DNA from 3 places in the Rhizobium gallicum bv. gallicum R602sp genome. Region 3 is predicted to be linked to each of the others. Evidence: riboswitches for the same ligand, from Rfam matches in the RefSeq annotation. Region 3 holds a riboswitch; each other region holds the start of a gene.
What was found. Region 3 has a riboswitch for cobalamin ahead of cobU (bifunctional adenosylcobinamide kinase/adenosylcobinamide-phosphate guanylyltransferase). Riboswitches for the same ligand answer to the same signal wherever they lie in the genome.

Region 1: it holds a riboswitch for cobalamin, as region 3 does, so the genes downstream of both, bluB (5,6-dimethylbenzimidazole synthase) here and cobU (bifunctional adenosylcobinamide kinase/adenosylcobinamide-phosphate guanylyltransferase) in region 3, are expected to answer to the same signal.
Region 2: it holds a riboswitch for cobalamin, as region 3 does, so the genes downstream of both, RGR602_RS38760 (ABC transporter substrate-binding protein) here and cobU (bifunctional adenosylcobinamide kinase/adenosylcobinamide-phosphate guanylyltransferase) in region 3, are expected to answer to the same signal.

What each region holds. Positions count from the first base shown of each region.
Region 1 covers NZ_CP006877.1:2,108,417-2,118,367, forward strand. The annotation lists gene dgcA (N-acetyl-D-Glu racemase DgcA) at 1-139, shown strand, start outside; gene RGR602_RS10540 (MFS transporter) at 91-1,311, opposite strand; gene RGR602_RS10545 (GNAT family N-acetyltransferase) at 1,474-2,058, shown strand; gene RGR602_RS10550 (UDP-2,3-diacylglucosamine diphosphatase) at 2,084-2,890, opposite strand; gene RGR602_RS10555 (NADP-dependent malic enzyme) at 3,101-5,413, shown strand; gene RGR602_RS10560 (DUF2865 domain-containing protein) at 5,540-6,625, shown strand; gene bluB (5,6-dimethylbenzimidazole synthase) at 6,633-7,319, opposite strand; cobalamin riboswitch at 7,397-7,580, opposite strand; gene RGR602_RS10570 (TolB family protein) at 7,599-8,429, opposite strand; gene RGR602_RS10575 (NAD+ synthase) at 8,450-9,951, opposite strand, start outside.
Region 2 covers NZ_CP006880.1:1,098-11,048, forward strand. The annotation lists gene RGR602_RS23400 (ABC transporter ATP-binding protein) at 1-434, opposite strand, end outside; gene RGR602_RS23405 (FecCD family ABC transporter permease) at 431-1,408, opposite strand; gene RGR602_RS38760 (ABC transporter substrate-binding protein) at 1,468-2,508, opposite strand; cobalamin riboswitch at 2,762-2,995, opposite strand; gene RGR602_RS23415 (metallochaperone AztD) at 3,035-4,249, opposite strand; gene RGR602_RS23420 (ATP-binding protein) at 4,595-5,764, opposite strand; partial or broken gene RGR602_RS37575 (IS630 family transposase) at 5,979-6,090, shown strand; gene RGR602_RS23425 (metallophosphoesterase family protein) at 6,138-6,626, shown strand; gene RGR602_RS23430 (YciE/YciF ferroxidase family protein) at 6,859-7,356, opposite strand; gene RGR602_RS23435 (DUF6894 family protein) at 7,586-7,816, shown strand; gene RGR602_RS23440 (cysteine hydrolase family protein) at 7,834-8,415, shown strand; gene RGR602_RS23445 (hypothetical protein) at 8,554-8,784, shown strand; gene RGR602_RS23450 (hydrogen peroxide-inducible genes activator) at 8,802-9,740, opposite strand.
Region 3 covers NZ_CP006877.1:2,243,944-2,253,894, reverse strand. The annotation lists gene RGR602_RS11240 (glycine betaine ABC transporter substrate-binding protein) at 1-570, opposite strand, end outside; gene RGR602_RS11235 (cobyric acid synthase) at 1,175-2,629, shown strand; gene RGR602_RS11230 (chloride channel protein) at 2,626-4,416, opposite strand; cobalamin riboswitch at 4,581-4,976, shown strand; gene cobU (bifunctional adenosylcobinamide kinase/adenosylcobinamide-phosphate guanylyltransferase) at 5,259-5,783, shown strand; gene cobW (cobalamin biosynthesis protein CobW) at 5,788-6,837, shown strand; gene cobN (cobaltochelatase subunit CobN) at 6,847-9,951, shown strand, end outside.

The DNA.
Region 1 (9,951 bases), 140 kb from region 3:
GGCGCCCGCCGTACTCTTGGCGCAGGACGCAGAATTCGTCGATCTCGACGGTCCGCTGCTTCTTGCCCGCGACCGGGAAGGCGGCCTGCGCTACACCGCTTCCCTTGTCTGGCCGCCCGAGACCAGCCTTTGGGGCTGAAGGTAGTAGGCGACGAAGACTAGAGACATCCCCACCACCGCGACGAGTGCCATGACGTAGAAGCTTGCGAGGCCGAGCCAGGCATAGATGTAGCCGGAGGCGAGCGTCATCAGCCCCATGAACATGCCGTTATAGAAGAAATAGGCGCCCTGGGCCGACGATTCCTGCGTCTCCTGTACCGTTGCCACAATTCGCCTCTGCACGCCGGTATGCACGAAGGCAAAGCTGCAGGCATGGAAACACTGCAGCACGAAGAATCCAACGAATCCCCAGTGCATCGGGAAAAGGATCCAGCGGCAGATGCAGACCGCGCAGCCGATACGGATCAGCGTCCAGGCGTTGAAGCGGCGGTTCAAATGTTTCGAGACGAAGAACACCATGACTTCGGAAGCAACGCCCGCACTCCAGAGAATACCGACCTCCGTTCCCGAAAAGCCGAGGTGATGCCAATAAATCGACGCGAAGGCATAAAGAAGCGCGTGGCTCGACTGCTGGATCGCCACGCCCCAAAACAGCACCAGCAGATGCGGCTGCCGCAGCGAACTGCCGGTGGCAGCCGGTATGTCGACCGGCGTGCCGCGCCGGCGCGTCGGCCCGATGCGCGGACAGTAGATCGCCATCAGCACCGTCGTGACGAAACCGAAAATCATTACCGGCAGCACCATCGAGCCACCCCAATAGCCGATCATCTCGCCGCCGATCAGGGTCGAGGCGATGAAGGCGATCGAGCCCCAGACGCGCATCGATCCGTAGTCGAGTCCCCATCGGCGAACGCCGGAAATGACGATCGATTCGACGACCGGCAGATAGGGCGCAAACGTCGCCCCCTGCATGCTGAAAACGATCAGGACCGGCCAGAAATTTGTCGTCCAGCAGAGCGCGACCGCCGTCAGCAGCGACAGTCCGCCGGACCACAACAACACGTCGGCGCGCTCCTTCATTCGGTCGGCGTACATGGCGATGATCGGCGCAACGAGGACGCGCGCCACCATCGGCACCGCCAGGATGATGCCGATTTCATGATCGGTGAATTCGTGGAACGCGAGCCAGACGGGAAAGAATGGAAGAACGACACCGTTGACAGTCAGCGGAGCGCAATAGGACAGGGCGCTGAGCAGCCGGAAGCGCGGCGGCGCCCCCTCGCCTGCCGAGGCATTCTGGGCGGGAATCATCGGTGGACCTGCAGGAAACTAGACGTTGCCTAGCACATCAACCCAAGGGCGACTATGGCCAGAAATAGCCTTTCTTAAACGTTTCAAGAAAAGGCTTGTCCCCTTCCGCTCACAATCCATCGTAATTTAAAGCCATTAACGTTTGGGGTCGCGCAGAGCGTCGTGGATTTTGAGCCAAGCGTCATGCGGCAGTCACCGTTAGCTGCTTCGGTCGTCCTTCCAAAAAAGAAAGGTATACCTTTGCGCCCATACAAGATTCGCCGCCTCGACCGGAATGATGCGTCGTCTTTTAGGGAAATTCGCCTGGAGGCTCTCGCGAACCATCCAGAGGCATTTGGCGCGTCATGGGAAGAAGAGCAGAGCCAATCGGAGGCCCATTTCGCTGATAGGCTCGAGAACGGTCTTGTGATCGGAGGGCTCTTCGATGACGGAATGCTGGCCGGAACGATTGGTGTGTCGAAATCCAAGGGCATCAAGACGCAACATATTGGATCGATCTGGGGCATGTATGTCCGCCAAACGTTGCGGGGCACAGGGCTCTCACGCTTACTGCTGAGTGCTGCCGTCGACGAAGTTGGCACGCTTTTACGCTCGCTCCGGCTCAGCGTCGTGTCGTCCAACGTTCCGGCCATCCGGCTTTACAAATCCGTAGGTTTTGAAGAATGGGCCGTCGAGGTCGAAGCTCTAAAGGTGGGCGAAACTTATTATGATGAAATTCTCATGCGGCTGGAACTAGGCCCGCGTTAGTCGACGCAGTATTCACAACAGAAAATCAGGCGGCCTGCGGCTCGAGTTCGCTGTCGCGGTGCTCGATCGCCAGCGGGATGGCTTGAGCGTCGGCTATCGTGCTCCAGGTGATGAGCTCGAACGTGCCGTCCTCATGCTCGGCGATCGCCGTACAGCTCTCCACCCAGTCACCGGTGTTGATATAGCGCACGCCGTCCATGTCCTCGATCACGGCATGGTGGATATGGCCGCAGATGACGCCGTCGGCGCCATGCTTGCGGGCTTCGTCGGCCACGACGCGCTGGAACTCGCCGATGAAATTGACGGCATGCTTCACCTGTAGCTTTGCCCAGGCGGAGAAAGACCAATAGGGCATGCCCATGCGGCGGCGGATCGCGGCCAGAACGACGTTGATCTTGATGGCCGTGTCGTAGGCCCAGTCCCCGAGATAGGCGAGCAGGCGGGCATTGCGGACGACGACATCGAATTCGTCTCCATGCAGGATCAGGTACTTCTTGCCGTCCGCCCCGTCATGCATCACGCGCTCGGCGACTTCGATGCCGCCGAAATGCATGCCGGGGAAGTCGCGCAGGAATTCGTCGTGATTGCCAGGGATATAGACGACCCGCGTGCCCTTGCGCGCCTTGCGCAGCAGCTTCTGCACGACGTCGTTGCAGACCTGCGGCCAGTACCAGCTGCGCTTCAGTCGCCAGCCGTCGACGATGTCGCCGACGAGGAATATCGTATCGGCGTCGTGGTAGCGGAGAAAATCGAGGAGGAAGTCCGCCTTCGCCGCCTTCGAGCCGAGATGCACATCGGAAATGAACAGAGTACGGAAGTGTCGAGTATCCATATTGTCTTTCACAAGCAATTGCCTGCGTCCTATCGTTCATCTCGCCTTCCAAAATCAGACTCGTGTTTCAGGAAGATGACAGATGTGCGAATTGGCACATCGCAGCGCTCACGAGATTTCCGCCCGGATGCGAATTTCTGACTGTCCCTGCCAGCCGATTGTTGTATGGAGAAGTCTTCAAAAGATGTGAGTGCGGCAGCGGAGACGGCAATGGATCATCAGGAAAAATCCAAGACGGAGAAGAACGAGACGGGCGGAAACCTCGACGAACAGGCGCTTTTCTTCCATCGTTATCCCCGTCCCGGCAAACTTGAAATCCAGGCGATCAAGCCGCTCGGCAACCAGCGCGACCTGGCACTCGCCTATTCGCCCGGCGTCGCAGCACCTTGCCTTGCGATCCGTGACAATCCGGAGACGGCGGCCGATTATACCTCGCGCGCCAATCTCGTCGCCGTCATCTCCAACGGCACAGCGGTTCTCGGCCTCGGTAATATCGGCCCGCTCGCCTCCAAGCCCGTCATGGAAGGCAAGGCCGTTCTCTTCAAGAAATTTGCAGGCATCGACGTCTTCGACGTCGAAATCGAGGCCCCCACTGTCGACCAGATGGTCTCCACCATCGCCTCGCTAGAGCCGACATTCGGCGGCATCAATCTCGAGGACATCAAGGCGCCGGAATGCTTCGAGGTCGAGCGCCAGCTTCGCGGCAAGATGAAGATCCCGGTCTTCCATGACGACCAGCACGGCACGGCCATCATCGTCGCCGCCGCGATCCTTAACGGACTGGAACTTGCCGGCAAGAAGATCGAGGATGTGAAGATCGTCGCCTCCGGCGCGGGTGCCGCAGCACTCGCCTGCCTCAACCTCCTGGTGACGCTCGGCGCGAAGCGCGAAAACATCTGGGTCCACGATATCGAAGGCCTCGTCTATGAAGGCCGCACCGAGCTGATGGACGAATGGAAGGCTGTCTATGCGCAGAAAAGTAAGATGCGTACGCTCGCCGACAATATCGGCGGCGCCGATGTTTTCCTTGGCCTTTCGGCTGCCGGCGTCCTGAAGCCCGACCTCCTGTCACAGATGGCGGACAAGCCGCTCATCATGGCTCTCGCCAATCCGACTCCTGAAATCATGCCGGACCTCGCGCGTGCCGCCCGCCCGGACGCAATGATCTGCACCGGCCGCTCGGACTTCCCGAACCAGGTGAATAACGTCCTCTGCTTCCCCTATATCTTCCGCGGCGCGCTCGATTGCGGCGCCACCGCCATCAACGAAGAAATGAAGATGGCGGCCGTCGAGGCCATCGCGGGGCTTGCCCGCGAGGAAGTGTCGGACGTCGCGGCGCGCGCGTATTCCGGCGAGACGCCTGTCTTCGGTCCGAATTACCTCATTCCTTCGCCCTTCGATCCGCGTCTCATCCTGCGCATCGCGCCGGCTGTCGCCAAGGCCGCCGCCGAGACGGGCGTCGCGTCGCGGCCGATTGCCGATTTCGACGCCTATCTCGATCAGTTGAACCGCTTCGTTTGGCGTTCGGGCTTCGTCATGAAGCCGATCTTTACCAGCGCCAAGCTTTCCGAGAAGAAACGTGTCATCTTCGCGGAGGGAGAAGACGAGCGCGTCCTGCGCGCGGCTCAGGTTCTGCTGGAGGAAAAGACCGGCGAGCCGATTCTGATCGGCCGCCCCTCGGTCATCGAGGCTCGCCTCAAGCGGTTCGGCATCCGCATTCGCCCAAACATCGATTTCGCCGTGGTGAATCCCGAAGACGATCCGCGCTACCGCGACTATGTCGAAGACTACTTCGCCCTCGTCGGCCGCGCCGGCATCAATCCGGAAGCCGCCCGCACGATCGTGCGCACCAACAACACGGTTATTGGCGCCTTGTCGGTGAAACGCGGCGAGGCGGATGCCCTCATCTGCGGCGTGGAAGGCCGCTTCGACCGCCACCTGAAAGACGTCGGCCAAATCATCGGCAAGCGACCAGGTGCCTGCACCTTCGCCGGTCTCAGCCTTTTGATCACCCAGAAAGGACCGGTCTTCTTCGCCGATACCTTCGTGAACTACAATCCGACACATGAGGAAATCGCCGAGATCGCCGTTCTCGCAGCCCAGGAGGTTCGCCGCTTCGGCATCACGCCGAAGGCCGCGCTGATCTGCCATTCGAATTTCGGCTCCCGAAACTCCGAGAGCGCACGCAAGATGCGCGATGCCCTGCAGCTCGTGCGCGAACAAGCCCCCGATCTGGAGGTCGATGGTGAAATGCAAGCCGGTTCTGCACTGTCGGAAGCGCTGCGCAAGCGCGCCATGCCGGATAGTTCGCTTGCCGGCGAAGCCAACTTATTGCTCTTCCCGAACCTCGATGCCGCAAACATCTCGCTCGGCCTCGTCCGCACCATGATGGATGCGCTCCATGTCGGCCCGATTCTGCTGGGGACTGCACAGCCTGCGCATATCCTGTCGACTTCGGTCACCTCGCGCGGAGTGGTCAACATGGCCGCGCTTGCCGTTGTGGAGGCTTCTCAGCCGGCGTAAGTTGTCGCAAAATGCGAAAATGCGTTACAATTGCGTCGCCAGCTTGTTAACGGAAGCAGGTTAAAAAGCCGGGATGCGGCGAATGTCACGCCGCACTCTGGCCTGACTTTGCTGCGGGATGATGCCGTGAAACGCCGAAACCTGACCCTTGCGATCCTGCTTGCCTTGGCCGCACCTGCTGCCGCGCAGACGCATGCGTTCTGCGACGACCTGCGCGGCCGCATTGCCGATCTGCCCCATGTCATCGGCAACGGCCCCGAAGTCCGCCAATATGCGAGCGCGATCGCCGAGCAGAATCTCGAGCTTCGTAAAGTCCGCAACGACCTTCGCGTCTACGGCTGCTCGATGGACAGCATGGTCGTGATCGGCGGCGAGAATGCGCATTATTGCAGCGAGCTGCAGCAATCCGAGGCGCGCATGGTCGACAACATTCGATACCTGCAGGAGCGGCGCAACGACCTGCGTAATCAGGGCGGCGCCGATTATCGCGTGCGCCGCGAGCTGATGGCGGCGCTCGAAGACAACGGCTGCAACGACGAGCTCGACTATGCCCCGGATCTGCAGGCCTATGCGCCGGGACCAAGTCCCGAAGAACAGGCGATGCGGAGCGATACCTTCATTCCGCTTGGAGAAGGCGAACAGGGCGACTTACAATATGGCGTGCCGCGCGGTGAGCTCATGTCGCATGTCAGCACCATGTGCGTGCGCACCTGCGACGGCGGCTTCTTCCCGATCACCACGAATGCAACATCGATCGATTTCAACCGCGACGCAGCGACGTGTTCGAAAATGTGCCCTGGAATCGAGACGGAGCTTTTCTATCAAGACATCTCGAATACCGAAGCCGCAAACATGATCTCGGCCTCGACCGGTGCGCCCTACAGCGCCATGCAGAATGCCTTTGCCTACAAGAACCGCGCGCCCGGCCAAAAGTCCCCCTGTTCCTGCAATCTCTCCGCCTATTACGAGAACATGCGCAAGAATCAGGCGATCATCGACCCGCCGAGGAAAGGCTCGATTACGAATATCAAGACGAAGCCGCGATCGGGCGCCGCATCCACGCCTGCCCCGCAGCCGCAGGTGCCGGACCGCCCTTATGACCCGGCCAACAGCAAAGTCCGCCAGGTCGGTCCGCAGTTCCTCGCCGGCGATCAGGGCGCGATCGATCTCAAGAACCCCGCAACGCCCGGACCGCAGCCGCAGCAGAACTGACGCGGCGTTACTGGCTTCCCCATCGGTCGCAGAAGACCAGTTCTTCCAGCGGCAGGCGCTGTCGCCAGCCTTTCACGGCCAGTTCCGGCGCGTGGTAAAGCTGATCGACATAACCGACGCAAAGCCAGGCGACGATCTCGATCCGCTCCGGAATGCCGAGCAGTTCCCGAATATCCGCATCGTGGAAGATGCTGACCCAGCCGACCCCGATGCCTTCGGCCCGGGCGGCAAGCCACAGGTTCTGCACGGCGCAGACGGTCGAATAGACATCTGTACGCGGATTGTGGGTGCGGCCGATGACCACCGGCCCTGCCCTGTCCGGATCGCAGGTGACACAGATGCTGAGCGGTGCCTTGCGGATGCCTTCGAGCTTGAGGCTTCTGTACATATCCCGCCGCTCCTCTTCAAACATCTCGGCCGCTTCCTTGTTGGCGCGCGAAAACGCCTGCCACGCGGCCTGGCGCACCTTCGGATCGCGGATCACGATGAAATTCCACGGCTGCATGAAACCGACCGACGGCGCGGCATGGGCCGCCCCAAGCAGCCGCGACACCAGATCGTCGGGCAGAGGATCGGGCAAAAACTGGTCGCGCACGTCGCGGCGCGTTTCGATGGCTCTATAGACCGAGGCCCGGTCGTGTTCGGAGAACTCGCCGGCCGGAACCAGGGCGGGGGCGAAAGGATCGAGTTGCATCGTTAAATCCCCAACAATGCTTGAGCACCCGCAACCGCAGCGCAGGAAGCGTCAAAACCTCGCCGCCGTCCGCGCGGTTCGGTCCATCTTGCCAGGCCGGTCTTCTGACTTGGCGTCACCCGCTTTCTGCAGCCTTCCCGGCAGATGCCAGTGGCCATTGTTGCAGCAAGCGTCAGCCTCACAGCGTTGGGCACGTTCCGGTCCTTCACCGGATTCCCGATTCTCCTGCTGGATGCAGGCACCTGACAGCAGTCTCTATCTCCTGAATCGGCGCCTCGTTCAAGTCTCCGGGAAGTAACGTACATAGGCAAATTCGTCGCCATCCGGTGACCAGCAGGGTACATTGATCGTGCCCTGCCCGCCGAAGAGCTCGAACAGCGTAGTCGGGTTGCTGCCGTCCATGTCCATCAGCCGCAGCCGCACATCAAGGTCGCGCGGATGATCGAAGACCTCCGGATCGTAGGAAAGGATCAGCACCTTGTCGTTCTTCGGTGAAGGATGCGCAAACCAGTTGCCATAGTTGTCGTGCGTCACCTGCGCCAGGCCGGTTCCATCCGGATGGATGCGCCAGATCTGCATGAGACCGGTGCGGCTGGAGTTGAAGTAGATCCATTTCCCGTCAGCCGAATAATCGGGCCCGTCGTTTCGCCCCTCGCCATGCGTCAGCCGCTTTTCGGGGCCACCATCGACGGAAATCGTATAAATGTCGAAGGCGTCGTCGCGAATGCCGCAATAGGCAAGCTCCTTGCCGCTCGGCGACCAGCCGTGCCAATAGGAGGGAAGATTGTCGGTGATCAGCCGCGGCGTCCCGCCAGCCGCCGGCAAGACATAGATCGCCGACTTGCCGAATTCCGTCTTGTCGGAAATGACAATTTGTGTCCCGTCCGGCGAAATGCCGTGATCGTTATTGCACTGCGTCGCAAAATCCGTATCGACAAGCTGGAGGCCGCCGGAGCCGTCCGGCCGCAGCCGGTAGAGCAACCCGTCGCCATTCAACAGCATATAGGCGCCATCAGGCGAAAAGTTCGGCGCCTCGATCAGCTTTTCCGTCTGGACGACAATCCGGCTTTCCCCGGAGCGGATATTATAGATCTCGACCGAACTGCGCATGCATCCTCCAGGATTTTGGGTTACCGGTCGCGGAACCGGTTGGTGATCGGGTAGCGGCGATCACGCCCAAAGTTCTTCTTGGTGATCTTCACGCCCGGAGCCGACTGCCGGCGCTTGTATTCGGCGAGATAGAGCAAATGCTCGACGCGGTGGACGGTCGCCACATCATGCCCCCGCGCGAGGATCTCCTCGACAGCCATCTCCTTCTCGACGAGGCATTCGAGGATGTCGTCGAGCACCGGATAAGGCGGCAGCGAATCCTGGTCCGTCTGGTCCGGGCGAAGCTCGGCGGACGGCGCCTTGTCGATGATGTTTTGCGGGATCACCTCGCCGGACGGCCCCAGCGCGTCCGGCGGCACATGACCATTGCGCCAGCGCGACAGCGCATAGACCTGCATTTTATAGAGGTCCTTGATCGGATTGAAGCCGCCATTCATGTCGCCGTAGAGCGTCGCATATCCAACCGACATTTCCGACTTGTTGCCGGTCGTGACCACCATGGAACCGAACTTGTTGGAAATCGCCATCAGGATCGTGCCGCGCGCCCGGCTCTGCAAGTTCTCCTCGGTAATGCCGCTATCGGTTCCTTCGAACAGCGGCGAGAGCGCCGAGGCGAAGCCTTTCACCGGCTCCTCGATCGGCACGATGTCGTAGCGGCATCCGAGCGCCTTGGCACAGTCGGCCGCATCCTTCAGCGAATCGGTTGACGTGTAGCGATACGGCAGCATCACGGTTCGCACGCGCTCCTCGCCGAGAGCATCGACGGCGATCGCCGCGCAGATCGCCGAGTCGATGCCGCCGGAGAGGCCGAGGACGACATTCTTGAAGCCGTTCTTATTCACATAATCGCGGAAACCGACCAGGCAGGCGCGATAGTCGGCCTCGTCGGGCTCGGGAATACGAGACATCGGGCCTTCGCTACAGCGCCAGCCGTTTTCGCCGCGCTTCCAGGTCGTCACCGCCAGCGCGGTTTCGAACTGGCTCATCTGGAAGGCCAGCGATTTGTCGCCGTTGAAGGCGAAACTCGCACCGTCGAAGACGAGTTCGTCCTGGCCGCCGAGCTGGTTGGCGAAGATTAGGGGCAGGCCGGTTTCGATCACCTGCTTGAGCGCCACCTGATGGCGCACGTCCACCTTTCCGCGATAATAGGGTGAACCGTTCGGCACCAGCAGGATTTCGGCACCACTTTCGGCGAGTGTCTCGCAGACGCCGAGATCGTTCCAGATTTCTTCACAGATCGGCACGCCGATCCGCACGCCGCGGAAATTCACCGGCCCCGGCATCGATCCTTCGGAAAAGACGCGCTTCTCGTCGAACTCGCCGTAGTTCGGCAGGTCGATCTTGTCGCGCAGCACCAGGATCTGGCCGCCGTCGAGAACTGCAACCGAGTTATGCCGCCCCGTCTTTCCCTGCCGCGGGAAGCCGACGATGACGCCGGGACCGCCGTCAGCGGTATCGGCCGCGAGGTCCTCGACCGCCTTCTGGCAGGCCCTTAGAAAGGCCGGTTTCAGCACGAGGTCTT
Region 2 (9,951 bases), on a different replicon from region 3:
TGACGCTCCCCACCTGACAGCGTGCGCCAAAGCTGTAAGGCCTTGGCCGCCATGCCGACCTGTTCGAGAGCCGCATTGACGGCGTCCTCGTCCGTCCTGTCCCAGGGCGAGAGCGCGCCTCGATGCGGTGTTCGCCCGAGGCGGACAACATCCTTTACCGAAATGTCCGCATCGGTTGTCGCCTGCTGTTCGACCAGTGCGATACGCTGGGCAATCTCGCGACGCGCCATTGTGCTGATATTGCTCTCGCCCAGTCTGATGACGCCGCTCTTGACCTGTCGCAGCCGGCAGATGAGACGCAGCAGGCTCGACTTGCCAGAGCCATTGGGTCCGAGCAGACCAAGCGTCTTGCCCGGCGCAACATCAAGGCTGACGCCATCGATGATCATTGTGCTGCCGGCGCACCAGGCAACATTGCGCATCGATATGCTCATACCGGCCTCCTTGCCTTGTAGAGGATGAGGGCAAAGACAGGCGCGCCGAAAAGTGCCGTGACCACGCCAATTGGAAGCACCTGCTGCGGGATGATCGTGCGCGAGACGATATCGGCAAGTACCATGAAGATCGCCCCGATCAACGCAGTTGCCGGCAGTAACCGCTCGTGAGCCGGACCCACCAGAAAGCGCGCCGCATGCGGAATGACAAGACCAACGAAGCCGATCGAACCGACGATGCTGACGACGGCAGCGGTCATCACGGCCGTCAGACCAAGAAGGGTAAGACGCACGCGCCGTACCGGTACGCCGAGCGCTGCGGCAGAGTCCGTACCGAAGGCAAAGGCATCCAGCACACGTGCGTGAAGCATGCAGATCACAAAGCCGCCGCCGGCAATGGGGGTAACGAGCAAAACATCCGTCCAGCGCACGCCGCTGAGGCTCCCGAGCAACCAAAACATGATACCCCTTGCCTGCTCGGCATTGGCCGAGGTCGTGACGATATAGGAGGTCAACGCATTGAAGAGCTGCGAACCGGCAACGCCTGCCAGGAGGATCCGGTCGGCGCCGCCGCCTGCGCCTGCGGCCAAAAGCGAGACGAGACCGAAGGCTGCCACCGCGCCGAAAAAAGCGCCGGTAGAAAGCGTCAGCACACCGGACCCGATGCCGAGGATCATGATGGCGACCGCGCCGGTCGAGGCGCCCGCCGAAATGCCAAGCACATAAGGTTCGGCAAGCGGATTGCGAAGCAGGGCCTGCAGCATGGCGCCCGTCATCGCAAGAGCCGCGCCGGAACTTGCAGAGACCAGGGCGCGGCTCAGTCGATAGTCCCAGATGATACCCTCATGGATCGGCTTGATTGCGAAGGAGGTGCCGAACATTCGGTTGGCAATAGCTTCCGCAATCGTCCGCAGCGGTATGACGATTTCGCCGATCGATACGGCGAGGCCTATTGCCAAGGTCAGTCCAGCCATTGAAAGTAGGGACAAGCCGGCAAAGCCGCCCCATCCGTTGCGTTGCCCGGCGTCTTTGCTCACTTCGCCAGCCCAAACTGCCGTATGGCTACTGCAAGCGTCTCGATGCCGTCGACAAGGCGGATCGATGGGCTCATTGCCTGCGAGTCCATGACGACCACCTGCTTCTTTTCCACAGCGCTGATCCTGCTTGCCACAGGATCGCTGTTCAAAAAGGTAAGCTTGATGGCCGGATCGTCGGCAGCGTAGCGGCGACGATCCATCCCGGCGATGACGATGATTGCAGGATTGAGGCCGGCGACCGTTTCCCAGCCGACCAACGGCCATTCCTCGTTCGTGGCAATCACGTTCTTTGCCCCAAGGGCTCGCATGATATAGGCGGGCGCGCCGTTGCGGCCGGCCATGAAGGCTTCCCCGTCGACTTCCTTGCTGGAGAACCAGAATACGACCGGGATATCCTTTACCCTTGTCTCGGCAACGGATGCGATCGCCTTATCCTCACGCTCCTTCAGCCTTGCGACCAATGCCTCGCCGCGGTCCTGAACGTTAAAGATCGCGGCAAGTTCGGCGATCTCCTGATAGATGACCTCGGTCTTCAGCATTTCCTTGCGCACACCATCACCACCCGTCGTATTGTCCTTGGCGGCGCAATCGGCCGGAGCGACATAGGTGTTGATGCCAAGCTTCGAAAACTGATCGTAGGTTCCAACCGAGCCACTCGGGCCGACATGCCACTCGAACTCGGCAGCAACCAGGTCGGGGCCGGTTCCGACCACCGCCTCGAAGCTCGGATCATTGTCGGCGAGCCGCTTGATCTTGCTGTTTTCCGCATCGAATTGTTTGAGCACTGGGCTGAACCAGACCGCCGTGCCCGTGATGCGATCCGCAAGGCCGAGCGACAGCAGGATTTCCGTCATCGCCTGGCCGATCGAAACCACCTTGCCCGGCGCCCTATCGAAGGTGATGGATCGGCCGCAATTGGCAATTGTCAGGGGGTAGGTGGTCGATGCGGCAAAAGCAGGTGCAGAAATCGCAAAGGTTGCCAATACCGCGAAGGCAAGGCGCAGAATGAACGGCCGACGTTTTGGATCGGATGACATGGAAACACTCACAGGGAGTTGAGGATGCGTCGGCGCGGCGGCCTGATCGCTCCGATTTTGATGGAAAACGCTTAGGGTGGTCACCGGCCATACGGGCGGGCGCGCCGCCCGGCACGACTGGCTTTTTACCTGCAGCGGCTATGGTTTATTGAAAAGGGCGATCCGTTCCGCCTCACGCGGAAGGGGTCTGCGCCGATTAGGGGCGTCAAAAGAAATCATCTCGTCTCCTGTTCCGGGCAACCCCGCCCGTTCAATTGATCTCTCTTTGACGGCAGGTCTCCTGGCTCGCGGATATGCACCGGACCATCTGCCTTCCCATGAGAACGAGCTCACAGTGGCATGGCGCGTGGCGCCACGAGGATGATCGGCAATCCGCTTACAGTTGCGGGGGCAGCCACGGTCTTGGTCCCTTTTGGGTCTTCCGCACCGTGTTCCCTATTAATCCTCTCGGAGTCTACGTCGGGGAACCGTCGCGCCCAGTTATGCCGAGCGCAACAGTCACGTCAAGCCGTAGATACAAGGGCGATCAATGGACAGCGCCTGATCCCCCGACGGCGACGATGCCGAAAGGCAGTCCCTGAACCGGGATGGTCCGAACCTCTTTCATGGTCTCAATATCGATCATCCGCACAACGCTATGGCGAGGATCGGTTATGGCGATCTGATCGCCTGCAACTGCGAGCCGGGGGCGCGGATCGCGCCAGTGACCATCCTTGCTGTAAGGCTCGGTGACCCTTGCCGACGTCGTGATTTGACCGCTTAGAACGTCGACAAGATGCAATTGCCCGTCTTCGGTCAGTACATAGGCATTCTTGACCCGCGTAGGATCGAGCGCGAAATCGATCCGGCGGGTCGGCAGATCGACCAAGCGATACGGTTCGGTGCCGTCTGGGTCGATCAGGGCAATCTTGTCCTCGCCGTAGTTGCCCAGGAAAAATTGCATCACCTTACTGCCGAGCAAGGTCGTCACTTTTCCCTTCGGCAGCCTGTCGCCATATTCCAGCATTTTAAGTTGCACGGTCTGCTCCTTGCCAGGACGCGCAATCAGGACGCCTTCCTCGCAACCGAAGGCACCGAGCTTTGCCGAGAAGGCTTCTCCGTGCAGCGCCGTGCAGGGTGTGACATCGCCGACCTGTCTTCCGTTTGTGTTTAGAACACGTAGGCCCAGACGTGGCGGCAGCTCATCCGGTTTGGTTTCCGTTTTGGTATCGGGAACCGAGACCAGCATATTCTGCCCCATGGGCACGGCGACACCATGGTGCGGTGCCGTCGCATCTATGAGCTTTTCGGATGCTGCGCCTTCCAGAAGATCTTCTTCGGAAACGAGCTTGGCTTTGCCTTCCCGATCGTAAAACAACACCACGTCGTCGCCGTGCACGACGGCGTGGACCGGCCGCTGCCCGTCGAGAGTGGCTTGCAGCAGCAAAGGTGCGGATGTTTCCAGATCGCGATGCTCGCCATGGTCGGAAAGCGTCACGCCGGTTTTGATCACCTGGACGGTATTGGCTTCTGATTGGACGGCAAAAACTGTTTGGCCGGAATGACTGGCGGCCAGCGCCGCATAACCCTTCAGCTCAAACTCACCGATCTGCTCACCGGTCTTGACATCGAATGAACGAGCGATGGGTGCCGTGTGGTCGGCGATGAACAGGCGCCATGTCTGCTTTTCCTCTTCAGCGGAGGCCGGGTTCACCGAGAGGCTTGCTGCAAAGGCCCCGGCGATCGTCAATCTAGGTAACATCGGAAATCCCTTCTTGATATGTAATAACATTACCATCTCTAGCGAAGTTTCAGAAACATGTCCAGGCCGTCGGGACCGAAGGCGATGCAGCGCTTGAATGCCGCTTCGAATCACATTCGCCGAGCTCCCGCGCCTTGCTGAACGTCGTGCCGGGCAGCAGGCTGGGCTTCCGCATCCGGGTGCCGATGAGAGGCTCGTATGACCGCCGAAGCGCGGCACCCGACGCCTTTTGACTGTTTCATACCTGCCCCGCTGAACGAGCAAGCAAAAACAACGTGTTGATACGATTGACAAGTTCGCCAGACGTGTCGACGAACTGAAATAGCGACAGTATCCGCGCGAATATTATTCCCGACCGCCTGCGAGTTGTTCGCCAAGCTGGCGCAAAGGGAGCACCTCGATATCATTGCCAAGAGGATACGCTTCGCTGCCTGGGTACACCACGATGCGGCGATCCGGCTCCAGATCGAGGCAGGCGTGGTGGAAGCCCCGCTCTACCTTTGGCGTGAGACTTCTCTTGATCTCGATCGCCCAGCGGCGGTCACGGGGCAACGTGACAACGAGATCGATCTCGGCGCCGGCCGAGGTGCGATAGAAATTGGCTTGGGCACCCTCTGGCATAACTGCATGAAGGGTCTCGATCACGAAGCCTTCCCAACTCGCTCCGGCCACGGGGTGGCCCAGGACATCATCAAGCGTGGTCAAACCAAGCAGACTGTGGAGCAGGCCGGAATCGCGAACATAGACGCGCGGCGATTTCACCAGGCGCTTGCCGGCATTGCTGTGCCAGGGCTCGAGCCGACGCACCAGAAGCAGATCGACCATGAGGTCGAGATAGGAAGCGACTGTCTTGCCGTCGACACCGAGTGCGCGGGCGAACTCCGCCGCATTGAGTAGGCCTGATTGGTGATGGGCGAGCATCGTCCAGAAGCGGCGTAGCGTTTCGGCTGGGATCCTCGGCCCCAGAAGAGGGATGTCGCGCTCGAGATAGGTCCGGATGAAATCGATGCGCCAGCGTTGGCTGACGGTGTCGTTCGCCGCCAGAAGGCTGTCGGGAAACCCTCCTCTAACCCAAAGCTTGTTGAGTTCGCCGGCTTCGACCTCGAGGCCGTCGATCGGTGCGAGTTCCAGATAGGCGATCCGACCGGCTAGGCTCTCGCCAGACTGTTTCAGGAGATCCATGGAGGCCGAGCCAAGCAACAGGAAACGGCCACTGCGCAGTCCCTTCCGTCGCCCTCGGTCGATCAGGCCGCGAAGGTTCTGGAACAGATCCGGGAGGCGATGGACCTCGTCGAGGACAACAAGTTTGTCCTCGTGTCCGGCAAGATAAAGTTCCGGCTCGGCGAGTTTGGCACGATCCGAGTCGGATTCGAGATCGAGATAGATAGACGGCCGTTGCTCGCCGATCTCCAATGCGAGGGTCGTTTTGCCTACCTGTCGGGGCCCGAGCAAGGCGACCGCTGGATTGTTATTGAGGAGCTCGACGAGCTCTGCTGTTTTCCATCTTGCTATCATCATTCGCGCAATTATGGAGATACGATCCACAATTGCAAGGTTAACCAGGGGGAGGTGCCGTGCCAGTCCGGAAGAAATGGATAACTGATCGTTTTGAACGTGTCTTATGAACCCACTGAAAGGTCATGAACTCCAACCTCGGCGACTGGATTCTGCTGTTTTTTTCCGGGAAACTGGCGCCTTGCCTTACGTGCCGATACTGCCAGTCGCTGGATGGCAGTCGGGCCTCGATCCGGCACGACTGGTCGTTATTGACGCGACTTGGATCAAGACGAACATGCCCCACTTTATGGTTGGGGCCCGAAAGCAAACGTCTGCGCGGCTTTTTGCTGGGCACTTTGACTCTGGCCGCCACCGCTCCATTGTTCCATTCATGATCTACTTTACGAGTGACACCCATTTCGCCGACCCGCGTGTGCTGCGGATCGATCGCAGGCCATTCCCCGATATGGCAGAGCACGACGTTGCGCTGATCAGGAACTGGAATGCCATCGTCGGAAAAGACGACGACATCTGGCATCTCGGCGACTTCATGTCGGCGAAAGGGGGCGACTGCGATCAGCTTCTTTCGATTCTGAACGGCCGCAAGCACTTGATTATTGGCAACTGTGATCCCGAGACGACAACGAAGGCTGAGAACTGGACCAGCGTTCAGCATTATGCCGAGCTCGTTACAGACGAGCATCTTCTCGTGCTATGTCATTTTCCGTTCCGGACTTGGCACAAGATGGGCAAGAACTCGATCAACCTTCATGGGCATTCGCATGGTCGGCTGAAGCCGATGCCCCGGCAATATGATGTTGGCGTTGATGCGCGGGCTCTCAGACCGGTCACACTTGCGCAGCTGCTGTCTTTGCCGTGACAACTTGCGATCATGATCGTGGCTTCGATGCGATTGACAATGCCGAAAGGCGCTGCGTTCCCCATTCCTGTTGCGCCGCGTGACACCGATTGCGTTTGGACAGAACAAATGGTCGTAGCGAATAAATGCCCCGCGCGGGCCTCGTCGAATGAAAGAGCGCCTCCAGCGCCGACGCGGGGCATGCTGGAAGGCCGCGCGAATGGCGGCCCTCCAAGCCATCCGGGTTAACGACTCATGCAGCCTTCGTTGCTTTCACATTTGCCGAAGTTTGCGCAAGCTGGGTGAGCTTCTTGTCGGTGGCTTCCTCTTCGGCGAGGCTTGCCTGAAGGAGAGGGATCGCCTCCTTCAGACCCAGCTGCTTTGCCCAGGCGATCAGCGTGCCGTAGCGGGCGATTTCGTAATGTTCGACGGCTTGGGCGGCAGAGATCAGTCCCGCGTCGAGTGCGGCGGAGCCTTTGAACTCTTCAATGATCTCTTCGCTTTCGGCGATGATGCCCTGAATCGCCTCGCAGGTCTTGCCACGAGCGGGCTTGCCGATGATCTCGAACACCTGCACGAGCCGCTCGACCTGACTTTCGGTCTCGTCACGGTGTTTCAGGAAACCTGCTTTGCCTTCCTCCGATTGCGCCGCGCGCGCCATTTTCGGCAAGGCTTTGAGGATTTGCTTCTCGGCGAAGTAAATGTCCTTCAGCGTGTCGACGAACAGGTCGTTTAGCGTCTTTGCAGCCATTCTGCTCTCCTATGGTAGTGGTAAGTGACCAACCGGAACGCGACGCAGCGCGGGATGTTCCGATAGCTGATTACAAGCCCATTGCTCACCGACATATGCGCAACGCAAAACCTCTGCGAGACGTCCCGACAGCCCCGCCGTCTTCGGAATGATTGACCAAGGGCATCACGTTTCACGCGGAACCACCGCTCACGCAAAGTGTTTCACTGACAACCCAAGGAGAGTTCAGATGAAATACTTTTACCGGGTCGTCGGCGCGAAAGGGGAACTGGTAGAGACGAGCCGCGAGTTTGACGGGGTGCGGGCTGCAAAGGCCGAAGCCCGCCACGCTCTTACCGAGACTGCCGCCGGCGGGCTACCCGAAACCCCCGTCCACATGTTGTCTGTCGAGCTATTCGACGAAAACCGCCTGCCAATCACTGAGCTGCGATTAATTCTAGAGGAAATTAGCAAGGAGTGACGCCGCTGAGCGAGCATTTGCATAGTCTTGGCGAATGGCGTCACTTGTGCGTGGACATGCAGTGCCTGTTCTTCGAGGCGACGCCATGGCACGTCGAATGGATGAAGCGCGTCTTGCCACTGGTTGAGGAGGTCGCGGGCCGTCATGCCGAGCGGACGGTCTTTACTCGATTTATTCCACCGGAAAACGCATCCGACATGCCAGGCACCTGGCAACACTATTACGAGAAATGGTGGATGATGACGCGCAAGCAGCTGCCGTCGGGTCTCATAGAACTTGTCCCTTCGCTTGCCCGCCTTGTGCCGCCTGCTCGGGTCTTCGACAAGGCCACTTACTCACCTTGGATCTGTGGCCGGCTCCATGCGACGCTTGCCGAACAGGGCGTGTCGACCCTTGTCATCAGTGGCGGCGAGACGGATGTCTGCGTATTGGCCGCGGTCCTGGGCGCAATCGATCTCGGTTACCGGGTCATTTTATTGACGGACGCTGTCTGTAGCGGTGCAGATGAATCGCATGAGGCGTCATTGGAACTCCTGGGCGAGCGATTTTCAGTGCAGCTTGAGCTGACAGAAACCGATCGATTTCTGCAGTGCATCTAGTCGACGGTAGGGAGGGGGAGACTTGGCTTTTTCGCCTTGTCGGTCGTTCTGGCGCCGTCAAATTTCTGCCCGCCATTGGCTCGTTTCGCGAAGTTGTGCGTTTACCATCGTAGAAACAGAGCCCGCCAGGAGAGATTTATGACCAAGACCTTCGACCTGTCCAACTTGTCCGATGATGAACTGTCCTCCCTCATCAACGAGGCAACAACCCTGCGAGACACCAGACGGGCTAGCCGTGAAGATGAGCGTCGAGTAGCTTCGGATGGTTCGACGGGGCAGGATGTAACGGACCCGGATCATGGCGTTATTCCCACGCCCACGCCGCGGGAAGTTAAGGATGAAGGTCAGGCGCATGGCCTACCTAAATAATGGTCGCCGCGAGCCAGTTATTGCTCGGCACCCACGTCCACGATGCTGGATTTGTATTGCTTGCGCATCGCATCGGCTGACTGACGGACGATTTCAGAAACCTTCAAGAACTGCTGGGCTAAAGGACTCGTCTTGCGCCAGATCATGCCGATCGTTCGTGAGGGTTGAACGCTCTGAAAGTGAGCGACAGAGACTGACGCCGAGCGCGTCTCTACTCCCACGGCCATTTCGGGGATCAAAGTAACGCCAATGCCGGCGCTGACCATTTGAACCAGCGTCGACAAAGAGCTGCCGTCCAGCAGCTCTCGCGGCAGCGCCGAACGAATGTTGCAGAATGACAAAGCCTGATCGCGAAAACAGTGCCCCTCTTCCAGTAGAAGCAGCCTCATTTCACGCAGGGCCTCGCGGTTGGGTACAGGCTTACCTTCATCCTCGCTTGGTCGAACCAGCACGAAATTCTCCGAAAACAATGGAACCTCGGTCAACGAAGGTTCGGATACCGGCAACGCGACAATTGCGGTGTCGAGCCTGCCTTCCGCCAGCTCGTGAACCAGCCTGGAGGTCAGCGTCTCGCGCACGTGGATCTCAAGCCCGTCATTTATGCGGGTGAGGTTGCCGATGATCGCAGGCAACAGGTATGGCGCGACCGTCGGGATCACGCCTATCCGCAGCCGCCCCACCAACCGGTCCTGCGAAGCGCGTGCTAGGTCTGCCAGTTCATCGACAGAACGCAGGATGTCGCGCACGCGAAGCGCAAAGGCTTCCCCGAAGCTGGTCAGCCGGACTTGACGCGCGCCTCTTTCGAAGAGCTCTGTCCCCAGCGTTTCTTCCAGTTCCTTGATCTGCATGGACAAGGCGGGCTGGGATATCGCACAAACATCTGCCGCACGTCCGAAATGGCCCTGTCGGGCCAGCGCCTCAAAATAGCGAAGCTGCTTGAGCGTCAAATTTGTCATAACTTCACCTTATCGCTGTGATCAGAAAATCCAACTTAAATTAATGAAGCAGCTTGGATATAGTGCTAAAGCAGAGAGGAGAGGCGGCCGCTGTCCCACCCGGTTGGTGATCGACGGCGGTCTACAGCGCGTCGTGCCCATATCCGCAACGCCTAACGTCGTAAGCTCTTTTCCTGCATGGCCGTCTTCCGCTGGGTCACCCAGTACAAGT
Region 3 (9,951 bases):
GCTTTGCGGGCTTTCGCTGTCGATCAGCTCGAAACCGACCTTCTCGCCGTTCAAGGCTCTGAAGAGATTGGCTGTCGAAATCCGGCAGCTCCAGCCCGGCGGGCAATTGTGGACGGCGCCCTTGGAGGCATTTTTCGGCGCGGGGAAGAGGTCTGGCCGTTTCATGGCATCCTGCACGGAGCGGATGTCGGGATTTGCATCGGCGATGAATTTCGGGATCCACCAGCCTTCGATTGCGCCATCCGACAAAATCTCGGAGGCCTGGATCAGGCGCCCGCTCCTTACTGCCGCCTCGAGTTGGTTCCTGACGGACGCGGTCCAGAGTTCCGGAGCGATATCGGGCTCGCCCTTCTGATCCATTGAAGCAAACGTGGGTACGGTATCGCCGGCCACGGTGCTGACATTGCATCCATAGCCGTTTTTAAGAATGAAGCTGTCGAAATTGGCGGCAATCGCCGCCGAGGCCCAACTCATCTCCGCGATCGAAACATTACCGCAATCAGCTTGCGCGGCGCGGCCGCCGGCAACGAGACATACAGCAATAAACAGCGAAGCCGGGATGATCTTCATTCGCTCGTTCCCCAATTTTTGATGCTGACATGCAGCTTTTGGATGTGATGCTAACCGCCCAATGCATTCGTTCAATGAATGCAATGCAGCAGTTTGGCCGTCGCAATTTCAAGTGCCATGCGTTTTTTGCATCGCGACCGCCAGCCTGGAACATTCCGATAGTTTCGCAGCCTACGCCTTTGACACGGCAATTGAAATCCGCCTGTGGTGGAATATTTTTGAGCTAAATCACTGATTTGAATGATCTAATATTCCCGCTGATCCACGAGCGAAAGTCTGCGTCGAGCTTGAGGTGAAATGCCCTCAATGAACTGCATGCGGATCGAGAACCGGCAAAATGTCAAAAAAAGTCGAAATTCACCATTGCTGAGTTCCACAATAACACTCCGGTAAGAATGTCACGCTATCAGTTGAACCACGGCGGGGGACAACCGCCGCTTTCTCCGGATCAGGTAGTGCGTCCCGGAGGATACACGAGTTTCGCCGTGTATTGGCGAATACGCCAGAGTTTTCGGCAAACCGCGCGCGCCCGCCAGCCCGCGCGGTTTTCGCATTTCGGACAGACGATTGACCGCGGATCGTGCCGCGTTGTAGGCCTCATCGCATGACCAAGTCGATCATGTTGCAGGGAACCGGCTCGGATGTCGGCAAGACGGTGCTCGTTGCCGGGCTTTGCCGGCTTGCGGCCAATCGCGGCCTCAAGGTGAAGCCTTTCAAGCCTCAGAACATGTCGAACAACGCGGCTGTCGCCGATGACGGCGGGGAGATCGGCCGGGCGCAGTGGCTGCAGTCGCTTGCGGCGCGCACGTCCTCGTCGATACACATGAACCCGGTTCTCCTCAAGCCGCAATCCGAAAACGGCAGTCAGATCATCGTGCAGGGCAAGGTCTTCGGGCAGGCGAAGGCCCGTGACTACCAGAGGTTAAAGCCGCTGCTTCTTGAACATGTCCTGCAGAGTTTTGCGATCGTCTCGGAAGGCGCCGATCTCGTCATCGTTGAGGGTGCGGGATCGCCGGCCGAAATCAACCTGCGTCCCGGCGATATCGCCAATATGGGCTTTGCCACCCGCGCCAAGGTGCCCGTCGTGCTCGTGGGCGATATCGATCGTGGCGGCGTGATCGCCTCTCTTGCCGGCACGCACGCTATCCTTTCGGATGACGACCGGGCGACTATTTCCGGTTATATCATCAACAAGTTCCGCGGCGATGTTTCGCTCTTCGATGACGGCAACGCAGCCATCAATCGCTTCACTGGATGGCCGTGTTTCGGCGTGGTGCCCTGGCTGAAGGCCGCCGCCCGCTTGCCGGCGGAGGACTCCGTCGTACTGGAGCGCCTCGCCAGGGGCGCCTCCGGCGCGTTGAAGATCGCCGTACCGGTTCTGCCGCGCATCGCCAATTTCGACGATCTCGATCCTCTGCGTGCCGAGCCCGATGTCGAGCTCGTCTTCGTGAAGCAGGGAGACCGGTTGCCGGGCGATGCAGCGCTGGTGGTCCTGCCCGGGTCGAAATCGACGATTGCCGACCTCTGTGATCTGCGCGCTGCCGGCTGGGATCGCGATCTGGAGACGCACATCCGGCGTGGCGGGCGCGTCATAGGCATCTGCGGCGGGTATCAGATGCTCGGGCGCACGGTTCGCGATCCGCTCGGCATCGAAGGGGTGAGCACTGCGACACCGGGTCTCGGATTCCTTGATGTCGAGACCGAAATGGCACCGGAAAAGACCGTGCGGAACAGCCTGGCGGTCTCGGCCGAACACGGCGTTCCGCTTGCCGGCTACCAGATCCATCTGGGCGTCACGACCGGGCCGGACTGCGCCAGGCCATCAGCGGTGATCGACGGGGTGGCCGATGGCGCGGTATCTGCTGGCGGCCAGATCATGGGCACCTATCTGCATGGCCTTTTCTGCAGCGATGCCTATCGCGGCAAGCTTCTCGAGAGCTTCGGCCTATCCGGCGAACGGCGGAGCTACCGCCAAAGCGTCGACCAGGCGCTCGACGAGGTCGCGGACGAACTCGAAACCCATCTCGACAAAGGCTGGCTGGCCGGTCTTCTCGGCTAGATTTCGCCGGAGACTTCGCGGCGCCTGCGGTCGAGCTCTTCACTGTAGCGGCGAAGCGTATAGCTTTCGCTGAGCTGGCCGACGACGCGGCGTTCGATCAGATTGTTGAGCACGGCGAGTGCTTCGCTCTCCGTCTTGTCGAAGATCGCCGCCGCCTGCTTTGCGTTCATCTGCGGCTGCAGGAAGTCGTTCCGGTATCGGATGAAATCCTTCAGATCCTTGCCCTCGTCGTCGGTGTCGACCGGGCTCGCGTAGATTTCGGGAACGAGCACGATGCCGGCATATTTGTCGGAGTCATCGACGAGGATGACGCGCTGTCTCGATCCGATCGGGAAGGCCTTCTTGAAATCATCAATCGTGATGCTGACCTTCGCCGTTTTCACGTCCGAGCGCATCAGCTTGTCGACCGTCAGATTGCGGATCCAGCCGACATCATGGGCGCTGCGGATGCTTTCGCCACGAAGATGGAAACGCCATGTCGCGAAGGAGTAGCCGAACGTGTTGCGCACGACGAGCGACGAGGTGATGACGGCCGCAAGTACCAGCGCGGTGATCGGAAAGTCCCCGGTTATCTCGAGCGCCAGGAACGTCATCGTCAGCGGCCCTCCGATGACCGCAACGGCGAGCGAACTCATGCCGACCACGGCATAGATTACGGGCGTGAGTGTCGCATGGGCGAAATAGGGGGCACAATAGGCGAAAAGCTTGCCGAGCAGCGCGCCCATGAAGAGTGAGGCGAAGAAGAGGCCGCCCCTGAAGCCGGAACCGATGGAGATTGCCGATGCGAAGGATTTCAGCAGGAGAAGTCCGACCAGGACCGGGACGGCAACATCACGGCCAAGGTTCAGATGCAGCGCACCATGGCCCGCCGAAAGCACCTGCGGCGTAATCATCGCCAGAAGGCCGACGACGATGCCGCCGAGCGCCGGGCGAAGCGGCGTCGGAACCGAACTTTTGCGCGCCAGCTCCTCGATGAAGGCTACGCCCTGCATGATCAGGATGCCGACGCCGGCGCAGAAGGCGCCAAGCAACAGGGCAGGGATATAATCAGCCGGAACCACCGTGCCGAAGGCACCGACATCGATCATGAAATCGCTTCCCGCCAGCAGGCGCGCGACGAGCGTCGAGACGAGCGCGGAAACGACGACCGGCGTCAGCGACACGATCGTGTAGGTGCCGATGATCAGCTCGAATGCATAGAAGGCGCCCGTCAATGGTGCGTTGAAGGCCGCGGCGATCGCACCGGCGGCGCCGCAGCCGACAAGGACGCGCAGATCTGCACGGCGGAGCTGCAGCTTCAGTCCGAGCTTGGAGGCGATACCCGCCGCGAGCTGGACATAGCCGGCCTCGAGGCCGACGGAGGCGCCGAAGCCGTTTGAAACCAGATTCTGGACGGCGACGATGATGCTATCCGTCAGCGACAGCCGTCCGCCATGCAAAGCGTTCGCTTCGATGGGATCGACCATGGGCTTCTTGCGGGTTCGCGCGAGAATGAAAAACAGAAGGCCGAGCAGCATCCCGCCGCAGACGGGCGCCATCAGAAGCAGGAATTTGTCGTTTGTCTGCGATGAACTCAGCCGTTCGATGTCGCTGATGCCGAAGATCAAGCGATGCAGCTCGCGTGAGAGGAGGCTCATGCCGGTGACAGCCAGGCCCGACGTCACGCCGACGGCGATCCCGGCGAAGACCATGCCCATTTCACTGCGGCGGGCAAGCGCACGAAGCCGCCCGGCGTCGAGCAGGCGGTAGAGCCGGTAGAGGCGCGGGAAATTCAATTTCGTGAGCATATGCAAAGAACTAGGTGGCGGCCAACAGCGTCAAGGGCAATAGGGGCGCTTGCTCCCGAAATGTGGCGAAAGCCCGGCGCGAAATGCACCGCGAATTGGAAGCGGTTCGTCGCCGGTCTCGTTTGGGTGCTCGCAATTGACTTCGGAGGGCGGCTTGCCTAACGATGAATATTCTTACGGATGGTTTCGGGACGGCAGATGCCGTTCCGGATGAAAAGGGAATGTGAAGGGACGGACCCAAGCCGGGCGTCTTCATCACAGCCGACCCCGCGACTGTAGAGCGGTCAGGGTCTTCCGTCCGGCGTTCAGGCCAGTTCACGGCTCCTTTCGCATGTTGCGGATGAGGTGAAGTGGCTGGGGCGCCGGAAAAGCCACTGGAAATGCATTGTGATCAGCCGGGGCAGGACGCCTCTATTTCTACGAATCGTCCGCCTTTTCACGAGAATGCAGCCGGGAAGGCGAGGAAGATCCACTGGTGCGATCAGGGGCGACCTTAGATGGGTCGCCCCGGTCGGCCGACACCCGCGAGCCAGGAGACCTGCCATGCGTGCCGGGCGAAGAGCCCATTCTGGGGCATTGTTCCCCGCTGCCAGCACGGAGGTTGTCATGGCTGAACGATGGAATTCCATGCCGCATTTTGTGGCGTCTTTGCGGGACACCGCACTTTCGACTTCCCGTATTCCTGTCCTCGGGTCTAACCCGAGGATTGTCACAAGGAACCGGCCACGGCGCGTCCGCGCCGTGAATGAAACAACCATCTCCAGGGTGTCTTCCGCGCCCAAGAATGAGGGTTGGCTGCGCCATGCGTCGGTAGCGCCGTTTCTTACGCCGCAGGACTCCAGATGACTCATCCCACATGCGGCACTGCCTTCGTCCTCGGCGGCGCGCGTTCCGGCAAATCCCGTTTTGCTGAGCAGCTTGTTGCCGATAGCGGCCTTGAGCGCCACTACGTCGCGACGGGCCGGGCCTGGGACGAGGAGATGCGTCAGCGGATCGAGAGCCACAAAACCGATCGCGGCCCACAATGGACGACGCATGAGGAGCCGCTGGAGCTCGTCGCCCGTCTTTCCATTATCGACCGCGGGGGCCGGGCGATCCTCGTCGATTGTCTGACGCTCTGGGTCACCAATCTGATCATGGAGGAGCGCGATATGGCAGCGGAATTCGCAGCACTTGCGGCTTGGTTGCCGAAGGCAAGAGCGCGGCTCGTCATCGTTTCCAATGAAGTCGGCCTAGGCATCGTGCCGGAAAACCGCATGGCCCGGGATTTCCGCGACCATGCCGGACGGCTGCACCAGATGATAGCGGCGGAAGCCGCGGACGTGTATTTCATCGCGGCCGGATTGCCGCTGAAAATGAAGGGTTGAACCTATGAGCCAGCAGAAGATCCCCGCAACCGTCATCACCGGATTCCTCGGCGCCGGCAAGACGACGATGATCCGCAACCTGCTTTCCAACACAGGCGGCAAGAAGATCGCGCTGATCATCAACGAGTTCGGCGATCTCGGCGTCGATGGCGACGTATTGAAGGGCTGCGGCGCGGAAAACTGCACTGAGGACGATATCATCGAATTGACCAATGGCTGCATCTGCTGCACCGTTGCCGACGATTTCATTCCAACGATGACGAAGCTTCTCGAGCGCGCCCAGCGTCCGGATCACATCGTCATCGAAACTTCCGGCCTCGCCCTGCCGCAGCCGCTCGTTGCCGCCTTCAACTGGCCGGATATCCGCAGCGAAGTGACCGTCGATGGTGTCATCACCGTCGTCGACAGTGCGGCCGTCGCGGCCGGCCGTTTTGCCGACGATCACGATGCGGTGGATGCGCGCCGGGCAGACGACGCCTCGCTCGATCATGAAAGCCCGATCGAAGAACTCTTCGAGGACCAACTGACCTGCGCCGACCTCATCGTGCTCAACAAGACCGATCTCCTTGACGGCAAAGGGCTCAGCCGCGTGCGCCACGAAGTAGCCTCCCGCATCGCCCGCAAGCCGGCGATGATCGAGGCGAGGAACGGCGAGGTTCCGGCAAGCGTGCTGCTTGGCCTCGGCATCGGGACCGAAGAGGACATCGGCAACCGCAAGTCTCATCACGAGCTGGAGCATGAGGACGGCACGCCGCACGATCACGACGAGTTCGACAGCTTCGTGGTCGACCTTGGCCCGATCGACGATCCGGCAGGCTTCGCCGAGAAGCTTAAAGGCGTGATTGCCGAGCACGATGTTCTGCGCCTGAAGGGCTTTGCCGATGTCGCGGGCAAGCAGATGCGGTTGCAGGTCCAGGCCGTTGGCAGCCGTATCGACCAGTATTTCGACCGCGCCTGGGCGCCGGGCGAAGCGCGCGGCACACGGCTTGTGGTGATCGGATTGCACGAGATGGATCAGAACACCGTCCGCAAGGCCATCCAGGCACTCGTCTAAGGCTCGGCCATGCATCTGCTTCTTGCCCAGAGAGGAACGATCAGCGACGGCGACGAGGCGGTCGACCTCGGCCAATCGCCCGCCGATATCCTGTTCCTGTCTGCGGCCGATACCGAGCTTGCGGCGATCGCTGCGGCTCACGCGCAAGCCGGAAGACCTTTCACGCTCCGGCTCGCCAGCCTGATGAGCCTCAAGCACCCAATGTCCGTCGATGCCTATATCGAGCGCACGGCGAGGTGCGCAAAACTGATCATCGTCCGGGCGCTCGGGGGCGCGAGCTATTTCCACTACGCGCTGGAGGCGCTGCACGCCTGCGCGGCGCGGCATGGTGCCATGATTGCGGTCCTGCCTGGGGATTCGAAGCCGGATGCGGGATTGACGCCATTTTCGAACGTGTCGCTCAACGATCTCAACGCGCTCTGGTCTTATCTGATCGAAGGCGGCGACGGGAATTCGCGAAGCTTTCTCGATTACGCGACGGCGATGCTCTCCGGCGATGAGAAGCCGGGCGCGGCTGCGCCGCTGATGAAGGCGGGTATCTGGTGGCCAGGTCGAGGTGTGATTGACGTTGAGGAGTGGAAAGTTCTTTCCGCGTCCGCTATCCCAAACGCGAAGGAAGAGGCCGGATTCAAACCCACCGTCGCCATCAGCTTCTACCGAGCGCTCGTGCAAAGCGGCGAAACGGCCCCCGTCGAAGCGCTCATCGAAGCGCTGGCGGCGGAAGGCCTGCGCCCTCTGCCGATCTTCGCCTATAGCCTCAAGGATCCGCTATCGGCCGCCATTCTCGAGCGTATCTTTGCAGAAGCGCCGCCCGATGTGGTGATCAACACCACCGGTTTTGCCGTGTCTGCGCCCGGCGCCGATCGCGCGCCGAGCGTGCTTGAAACAAACGGCGCCGTCGTTCTCCAGGCGATTTTCTCCGCCACATCCAAGCAGGCGTGGGTCTCGTCATCGCAAGGCCTTTCCGCTCGCGATCTCGGCATGAACGTCGCGCTGCCGGAGGTCGATGGCCGCGTGCTGGCGCGGGCCGTTTCGTTCAAGTCTGCCGCCCGTTACGACGCGGCCGTCGAGGCCAATATCGTCGCCAGCGAGCCGGATATCGATCGCATGCGCTATACGGCGAAACTCGCCGCCAACTGGGCGCGCCTCCGAAACAGGCAGCTAGCGGGACGGCGCATCGCGCTGGTGATTGCAAACTACCCAAACCGTGACGGACGCCTCGGCAACGGCGTCGGCCTCGATACGCCAGCCAGCACGATCGAGGTGCTGAAGGCGATGCAGGATGCGGGTTACGCCATTTCCGGTTTCCCGGCCGATGGCGATGCGCTGATGCGGCACCTCGCCGAGGGGCCGACCAATTCCGGACACGATGGCAAGGTGATCCGCGAGACGCTTTCCTTGAATGGCTACAGAGCGTTCTTCGCATCTCTTCCGAAAAAGATTCAAGACGAGATTGCCGCCCGCTGGGGGGATCCGGCGTCCGATCCCTATTTCACGGACGGCAGTTTTGCCCTGCCTTTCACCCGCTTCGGAAATCTCCTCATCGGTATCCAGCCTGCACGCGGCTACAACATCGATCCGAAAGAAAGCTACCATTCACCGGACCTCGTGCCGCCGCATGGCTATCTCGCCTTCTATGCCTTCCTCCGCGAGGAATTCGGCGCCGATGCCGTGATCCATATGGGCAAGCACGGCAATCTGGAATGGCTGCCGGGCAAGGCGCTGGCGCTGTCTTCGGAATGTTATCCGGAAGCGATCCTCGGCCCGCTGCCAAATCTTTATCCTTTCATCGTCAACGATCCGGGCGAAGGCACGCAGGCCAAGCGGCGCACCAGCGCCGTCATCATCGATCACCTCACGCCGCCGTTGACGCGGGCCGAGAGCTATGGGCCGCTGAAGGACCTGGAAGCTCTGGTCGACGAATATTACGAGGCCTCCGGCGGCGACCCGCGGCGCATTCGGCTGCTCGCCAAGCAGATCCTTGATCTCGTCGCCGATATTGGTCTCGACCGGGATGCGGGGATCGCCAAAGGCGAGAGCGGGGACGAGGCGCTGAAGAAGCTCGACGCCTATCTTTGCGATCTGAAGGAAATGCAGATTCGCGATGGCCTGCATGTGTTCGGTGTTGCGCCGCAGGGCCGGTTACTGACTGATCTTACGGTGGCACTGGCCCGCGTTCCGCGCAATCTGGGCGAGCGAGGCGATGCCAGCCTGCACCGTGCGATTGCGGCAGATGCGTTTTTTGAGTTCCCTCTTCTCCTGCGCGAAGAGACGATCTCTGCCAGGACAGATGAGGGGGTAAGCGACAAAAGGAGCGAACGAGCAGGCGCCAGCCAGGCCGAACGTTCCGCCCCTTGCGTCTCGTCCGATCCTTCGGGCCACCTTCTCTCCGTTCGGGAGCAGTCGCTATCCTTCGACCCCCTCGATTGCGATATGTCGGCGCCCTGGCTCGGTCCGCGGCCATCGCTGTTGGCGGAAACCTGCAATACCCCTTGGCGCACCAACGGCGACGCCGTCGAGCGCATCGAATTACTTGCCGCGAAACTGGTCGCCGGTGAAATTCCATGCCCGCCGGACTGGCTTGCAACCCAATCGGTTCTCACCGAGATCGAAACCCGCCTGAAGCCTTCCATCCTCGCCTGCGGCAAGGCAGAAATCGCGGGCCTTCTTCGCGGCCTCGACGGCCGCTTCGTCGCTCCCGGTCCGTCCGGCGCGCCGACGCGCGGGCGTCCGGACGTGCTTCCGACGGGGCGGAATTTCTACTCAGTCGATAGCCGCGCCGTTCCGACGCCCGCAGCCTTCGAACTCGGAAAAAAATCCGCCGAATTGCTCGTCCGGCGCTACGTTCAAGACCATGGCGACTGGCCGGTCTCGTTCGGGCTGACGGCCTGGGGCACATCGAACATGCGCACCGGCGGCGACGATATCGCGCAAGCGCTGGCGCTGATCGGCGTCAAGCCGGTCTGGGACATGACCTCGCGGCGCGTCACCGGCTACGAGATCATTCCGCCTGCGCTGCTCCGGCGCCCGCGGGTCGACGTGACGCTACGCATCTCCGGCTTCTTCCGGGATGCCTTTCCCGAGCAGATCGCGCTACTTGACAAGGCAATCCGT